Regions from separate parts of the Paenibacillus sp. FSL E2-8871 genome, predicted to be linked through region 2. Evidence: a T-box and tRNA genes for the amino acid it is inferred to sense, from the RefSeq annotation. Region 2 holds a T-box; the other holds one or more tRNA genes.
What was found. The T-box of region 2 lies ahead of ileS (isoleucine--tRNA ligase). A T-box ahead of a tRNA ligase gene usually reads a tRNA of that ligase, here a tRNA-Ile.
Positions count from the first base shown of each region.

Region 1: it has a tRNA-Ile gene. The T-box ahead of ileS (isoleucine--tRNA ligase) is inferred to sense a tRNA for this amino acid. The anticodon was not compared.

Region 1 is NZ_JBBOBV010000001.1:5,565,969-5,569,356, forward strand. Features, by position in the region: rRNA gene NYE25_RS25015 (23S ribosomal RNA) at 1-1,527, shown strand, start outside; rRNA gene rrf (5S ribosomal RNA) at 1,601-1,717, shown strand; tRNA gene NYE25_RS25025 (tRNA-Ile) at 1,776-1,852, shown strand; tRNA gene NYE25_RS25030 (tRNA-Asn) at 1,856-1,931, shown strand; tRNA gene NYE25_RS25035 (tRNA-Ser) at 1,937-2,029, shown strand; tRNA gene NYE25_RS25040 (tRNA-Glu) at 2,093-2,164, shown strand; tRNA gene NYE25_RS25045 (tRNA-Val) at 2,171-2,246, shown strand; tRNA gene NYE25_RS25050 (tRNA-Met) at 2,264-2,340, shown strand; tRNA gene NYE25_RS25055 (tRNA-Met) at 2,413-2,489, shown strand; tRNA gene NYE25_RS25060 (tRNA-Asp) at 2,515-2,592, shown strand; tRNA gene NYE25_RS25065 (tRNA-Gln) at 2,609-2,683, shown strand; tRNA gene NYE25_RS25070 (tRNA-Lys) at 2,691-2,766, shown strand; tRNA gene NYE25_RS25075 (tRNA-Leu) at 2,782-2,865, shown strand; tRNA gene NYE25_RS25080 (tRNA-Gly) at 2,872-2,946, shown strand; tRNA gene NYE25_RS25085 (tRNA-Arg) at 2,955-3,031, shown strand; tRNA gene NYE25_RS25090 (tRNA-Pro) at 3,062-3,135, shown strand; tRNA gene NYE25_RS25095 (tRNA-Gly) at 3,148-3,218, shown strand; gene NYE25_RS25100 (YdeI/OmpD-associated family protein) at 3,321-3,388, shown strand, end outside.
Region 2 is NZ_JBBOBV010000001.1:2,942,625-2,946,012, forward strand. Features, by position in the region: gene ileS (isoleucine--tRNA ligase) at 1-1,680, opposite strand, end outside; T-box leader at 2,055-2,329, opposite strand; gene NYE25_RS13500 (DivIVA domain-containing protein) at 2,571-3,083, opposite strand; gene NYE25_RS13505 (YlmH family RNA-binding protein) at 3,311-3,388, opposite strand, start outside.

The DNA of each region.
Region 1 (3,388 bases), 2.6 Mb from region 2:
AGGCCGAAAGGCGTAGTCGAAGGACAACAGTTTGAAATTACTGTACCACCGTAATCCGCTATGAGCGATGGGGTGACGCAGGAGGGTAGTGACGCGGACTGATGGATATGTCCGTCTAAGCAGTGAGGCTGATGTGTAGGCAAATCCGCACATCATTAAGGCTGGGCTGTGATGGGGAGCGAAAATTACAGTAGCGAAGGTCATGATCTCACACTGCCAAGAAAAGCCTCTAGCCAGGAGAAGGTGCCCGTACCGCAAACCGACACAGGTAGGCGAGAAGAGAATTCTAAGGCGCGCGGAAGAACTCTCGTTAAGGAACTCGGCAAAATGACCCCGTAACTTCGGGAGAAGGGGTGCCCCGGTAGTGTGAATAGCACGAGGGGGCCGCAGTGAAAAGGCCCAAGCGACTGTTTAGCAAAAACACAGGTCTGTGCGAAGCCGCAAGGCGAAGTATACGGGCTGACGCCTGCCCGGTGCTGGAAGGTTAAGGGGAGTGGTTAGGGGTAACCCGAAGCTATGAACCGAAGCCCCAGTAAACGGCGGCCGTAACTATAACGGTCCTAAGGTAGCGAAATTCCTTGTCAGGTAAATTCTGACCCGCACGAATGGCGTAACGACTTGGGCGCTGTCTCAACGAGAGATCCGGTGAAATTTTAATACCTGTGAAGATGCAGGTTACCCGCGACAAGACGGAAAGACCCCATGGAGCTTTACTGCAGCTTGATATTGAATTTGGGTACGATCTGTACAGGATAGGTGGGAGCCGTAGAAATCGGAGCGCAAGCTTCGGTGGAGGCGCCGTTGGGATACCACCCTGATCGTATCTAGGTTCTAACCTAGTACCCTAATCGGGTACGGGGACCGTGTCAGGCGGGCAGTTTGACTGGGGCGGTCGCCTCCTAAAGAGTAACGGAGGCGTTCCAAGGTTCCCTCAGAATGGTTGGAAATCATTCGAAGAGTGCAAAGGCATAAGGGAGCTTGACTGCGAGACCTACAAGTCGAGCAGGGACGAAAGTCGGACTTAGTGATCCGGTGGTACCGCATGGAAGGGCCATCGCTCAACGGATAAAAGCTACCCTGGGGATAACAGGCTTATCTCCCCCAAGAGTCCACATCGACGGGGAGGTTTGGCACCTCGATGTCGGCTCATCGCATCCTGGGGCTGAAGTAGGTCCCAAGGGTTGGGCTGTTCGCCCATTAAAGCGGTACGCGAGCTGGGTTCAGAACGTCGTGAGACAGTTCGGTCCCTATCTGTCGTGGGCGCAGGAAATTTGAGAGGAGCTGTCCTTAGTACGAGAGGACCGGGATGGACGTACCGCTGGTGCACCAGTTGTTTCGCCAGAAGCATGGCTGGGTAGCTACGTACGGACGGGATAAGCGCTGAAAGCATCTAAGCGTGAAGCCCCCCTCAAGATGAGATTTCCCAATTAGTAAGACCCCTTGAAGACGACGAGGTAGATAGGTTGGAGGTGGAAGTGCAGTAATGCATGGAGCTGACCAATACTAATCGGTCGAGGGCTTATCCTATACTTAGAACGCAAATTCAATTCGGATTCAGTTTTCAGGCATCAAGCCTGAGCATTTACGATGTAAATGCCCGTTTGGTGGCGATAGCGGAGGGGTTCCACACGTACCCATACCGAACACGACCGTTAAGCCCTCCAGCGCCGATGGTACTTGGACCGAAGGGTCCTGGGAGAGTAGGACGTCGCCAAGCGGACAACCACATTACCCGTGGTATTTTTTTTGCCCTTAATATTGATGTGTCTTAAAAAGGGCCTTTAGCTCAGCTGGTTAGAGCGCACCCCTGATAAGGGTGAGGTCGGTGGTTCGAGTCCACTAAGGCCCACCATATTCCCTGATAGCTCAGTTGGTAGAGCACTCGACTGTTAATCGAGTTGTCACAGGTTCGAGTCCTGTTCGGGGAGCCATTTATGGAGAGGTGTCCGAGTTTGGCCGAAGGAGCACGATTGGAAATCGTGTAGGCGCCACAAGCGTCTCGAGGGTTCGAATCCCTCTCTCTCCGCCATGAATTTACTTCCCTGTTAGGGATGAGAAGCCTTGGTGGTTCGTTGGAACATAAGATTAGCATGGCCCGTTGGTCAAGGGGTTAAGACACCTCCCTTTCACGGAGGTAACATGGGTTCGAATCCCATACGGGTCATAACATGGAGGCTTAGCTCAGCTGGGAGAGCATCTGCCTTACAAGCAGAGGGTCGGGGGTTCGATCCCCTCAGCCTCCACCATATTCATTTAAGAACGACGCGGGGTGGAGCAGCCCGGTAGCTCGTCGGGCTCATAACCCGAAGGCCGCAGGTTCAAATCCTGCCCCCGCAACCAAATTTTCCTTAAGCATGATGTTTTGGGACTAGCTGGTTTAGTGTGAATGAATAGTATATAATTATTAAATGACGCGGGGTGGAGCAGCCCGGTAGCTCGTCGGGCTCATAACCCGAAGGCCGCAGGTTCAAATCCTGCCCCCGCAACCAATTTACTCTTATGCATTATGTCTATGGAACCGTGGTGTAGTTGGCCTAACATGCCTGCCTGTCACGCAGGAGATCGCGAGTTCGAATCTCGTCGGTTCCGCCATTTAGTTAATTATTGTTGGGGATTAGCCAAGCGGTAAGGCAACGGACTTTGACTCCGTCATGCATAGGTTCAAATCCTATATCCCCAGCCATTTATGAGAGCCATTAGCTCAGTTGGTAGAGCACCTGACTTTTAATCAGGGTGTCGAAGGTTCGAGTCCTTCATGGCTCACCATTATTTTTAAAGTGTGCGCGTGTGGCGGAATGGCAGACGCACCAGACTTAGGATCTGGCGTTTCACGACGTGGGGGTTCAAGTCCCTTCACGCGCACCATATTTTGCGGAAGTGGCTCAGCGGTAGAGCATCGCCTTGCCAAGGCGAGGGTCGCGGGTTCGATTCCCGTCTTCCGCTCCATAATTTTTGCGCCCTTAGCTCAGCTGGATAGAGCGTTTGACTACGAATCAAAAGGCCGGGAGTTCGAATCTCTCAGGGCGCGCCATTTTTATTACTAAGTAATTACATGTTTTGACGGGATGTAGCTCAGCTTGGTAGAGCACCTGGTTTGGGACCAGGGGGTCGCATGTTCAAATCGTGTCATCCCGATTTTATACCTTTGCGGGTGTAGTTCAATGGTAGAACTTCAGCCTTCCAAGCTGATAGCGTGGGTTCGATTCCCATCACCCGCTTATAATTAAGAAACATCTGTCTATTATAGGCAGGTGTTTTTTTGTATAGTTACATTCATATGGATACAATAGAACTTAGGGCTTTTAGTTGAGGAGGTAGCAATGTTTGAATTTGAAGCTAAATTAGTGCGACCTGATGCAAGTGGGAGCTGGACTTATCTTAACGTCCC
Region 2 (3,388 bases):
GCTGTAAAACCATCCACGTGTCTGGTCGATCCCTTCACAGATCATATCCGCTGGATATTGATCATTCAGCTTATCCTCGTTCTCAAATGGATAATGACTTTGCGCAAATGGCATCGAACCACTATCGAACCAAACATCGATAACTTCTGGTGTGCGAACCATCTCTGCGCCTTCGCTGAAAGGACTGCGTAGCTTGATCTTATCTACAAAAGGCTTATGCAGCTCGATATCCTCAGGTACATCGCCAATCGCCATCGCTCTCAGTTCTTCAATGCTGTGTGGAGCGAACTCTTTGCCCGTTTCTTGACATACCCAAACATTAAGCGGTGTGCCCCAGTAACGATTACGGCTGATATTCCAATCCACCAGTTCATCCAGGAACTTCCCGAAACGGCCTTCACGTACATGATCAGGATACCAATCTACACTGTTGTTGTTAGCAATCAGCTGATCTTTGATCGCTGTAGTGTTGATGAACCAGCTGTCTGTTGCGTAGTACAAGAGTGGTGTATCACAACGCCAGCAGAACGGATAGCTGTGCTCGTATTTTTCTTTGCCGTAAAGCAGTCCTTTTTCAGACAAAGCTTTAACGATATCCAAATCGCAATCTTTCACGAAGCGTCCAGCAAAATCAGATACTACATCCGTATACTTACCGGAATTATCAACCACGTTCACGAAGCTGATGCCGTTCTCGCGGCAAGTCTTGTAGTCATCTTCACCATGCGCTGGTGCCATGTGTACGATCCCTGTACCACTGGAATCTGTAACGAAGGAAGCACCTACGATGACATTGCTTTTCTCTGCCTTGATGTATCCGAATGGAGGAGCGTAGGTTTTGCCGATAAACTCGGAACCTTTATGTGTAGAAAGGACTGTGTGCTCGCCTTTCATTACTTCCTCCACCAAATTTTTGGCAACAATGTAGATACCGTCTTCTTGTTGTACACGTACATAATCCATGTCAGGGTTCATGGCTAACGCCATATGTGCTGGCAGCGTCCAAGGTGTAGTCGTCCAAGCTAGTACGTAGTCTCCACTGTCATCCAGTTTGAACTTTGCAGTCGCACTGAGATCCTTGACGGTCTTGTAGCCTTGGGCTACTTCATGGGAGCTTAGGGTAGTCTGACAGCTTGGGCAGTAAGGACTAACACGGTGTCCGCGGTAGAGCAACCCTTTGTCATGCACAGTAGCCAAGATGTTCCACACGCTCTCGATATACGTGTTATCCAAAGTTACGTAAGGATTATCTAGATCCGTCCAGTATCCGATACCCTCTGTAAACTCGCGCCATTGCTTCTCATAACCGAAGACGCTGTCTTTACATTCCTGAATGAATTTTTCTACGCCATATTCCTCGATCTCTTGTTTGCCGGAGATGCCAAGCTTCTTTTGTACGCCTAGTTCTACTGGCAAACCGTGTGTATCCCAGCCCGCTTTACGTACCACGCGGTAACCTTTCATCGTTTGGTAACGACCGATGAAATCCTTGATTACACGGCCCAGTACGTGCCCGATATGCGGTGCACCGTTCGCTGTTGGAGGACCTTCGTAAAATACATAGTTCGGACGTCCTTCACGATTCTCCATCGATTTACGGAACGTATTTTCGTCGCTCCATTTCTTCAATATGCGGACATCTCTTGCCCGTGCTTTTTCTTTGACATCTACTTTTTGCATGTGATGGTCAATCCTTTCATGGTTTAGTCTGTAAAGCTCTTTTCGATCCTTGGGCAGTCTGATTCAGCTCTTGCCTTCGGTACCCGAGCCGCAATCCCGCAGGGCAGCACTGGCTCGGGGTGCCACATGGAGCGGCGAGTGAAACGTCGGTCTGCCCTAGCAATGAAGGCCCCGCAGGCGAACCCGCCAGGGGAGCCTAAGAAGGGCCGCTCCTTCAGCCACATGAGTCCGTTCGCTTCCACCACCGTACCCGTTTGCACGAGGCTTTACATTGCGGGTGTCCAGAGGGCGGCAGCCCTTTGGGGTCCCCCTTAGAAAGGGGGATTTAGGGGGATGGCCACCCCGGAACAACAAAATAAGCGTCATCTCACCCCCAAAGGGGCGAGACAACGCTCGCGATACCACCCTAATTCTGCGCATGAGCACATCCTTAAGGGGAGTGTATTCAGCACAATCTCAGTCCTGCGCGTAAATCTCATGCACAGGTCCGGTGTAACGTCCGGCGGACGGCTAAGCTTACGCACGATCAACGCTTCAGCTTAACTTCTAGGGGAAGATCTTCCGGCAGGGTTCGAACAATCGGCTCTCAGCAATCGCCGACTCTCTGGAGAACGTTACCTTGTCGTACTTGTCCCGTCATCGAATACATATAAACATTATACAGATATGTTCTATTTATAGACTTTTTAAGTCTAAATGTCAACAACCGCTAGCCAAATCCGCAATTAGGAGTATACCTGTGCAGGCGGAATACTTTATTATGATCGATTTTAGCGAAAAATAAAAATAGAGGGAATAACTCCCTCTATTTAGCCGATTATAGCATGAAATTATAAATTAGAGGGAATTCCCCCCTATAAATTCAAGCAGCATTCATTCATCATAATGCATTAGATACGATGTAGAACATCATCCTTAAAAGTTACGTTCTCGCTTGCCTCACGACTCTCCAAGGCATTCCAGTCATCTTGTGACAACAGCTCGAGCTGTGCTTCCACCAATGTGCGGAAACGAGTGCGATAGATTGAAGCTTGCTTACGCAATTCTTCAGTCTCAATAGCAACCTTACGGGATTTGGATAACGCTTCGTTAATAATCCGATCCGCGTTCTTTTCCGCTTCCTTGATAATGAGCTGCGATTCCTTCTTGGAGTTGTTCTTCACATCATCCGCCGCTTCCTGAGCGACTAAGATCGTTTTCGATAAACTCTCTTCAATATTCACAAAATGATCTAAACGCTCTTGAATGGACAAAAGCTGATTCTGCAGCTCTTTGTTCTCACGGATGACACTTTCGTAATCCTTAATTACTTGATCCAGAAATTCGTTGACCTCGTCCTCATCATAACCGCGAAGTCTCCGAGAGAACTCCTTGTTATGTATATCGAGCGGTGTTAATGGCATGCTGTGCACCTCCTAGAAATTTCGGACCTTCTAAGTCTCTGAACCATACCTGCGCAGCAGACAAAGAAGAAAGACTGTACTTCAAGTAAAGGCAGAGGATGTATCGACGTTCCAACTGCCATTCATGGTTCGCCTCTTTTATAAAATATCGGCGTCCTGCTTTAAAAATGTTTGATTCCCTCGAAATAATCAATTTCGACAAGTAAAGCCGGATTCCTGCAAGGGATTCACACAAATTTACCAACCTGAACACGGTATCGGCCCTTTTTCGTCAAACTACCAACCTCTAGAACCTTGAATCGACC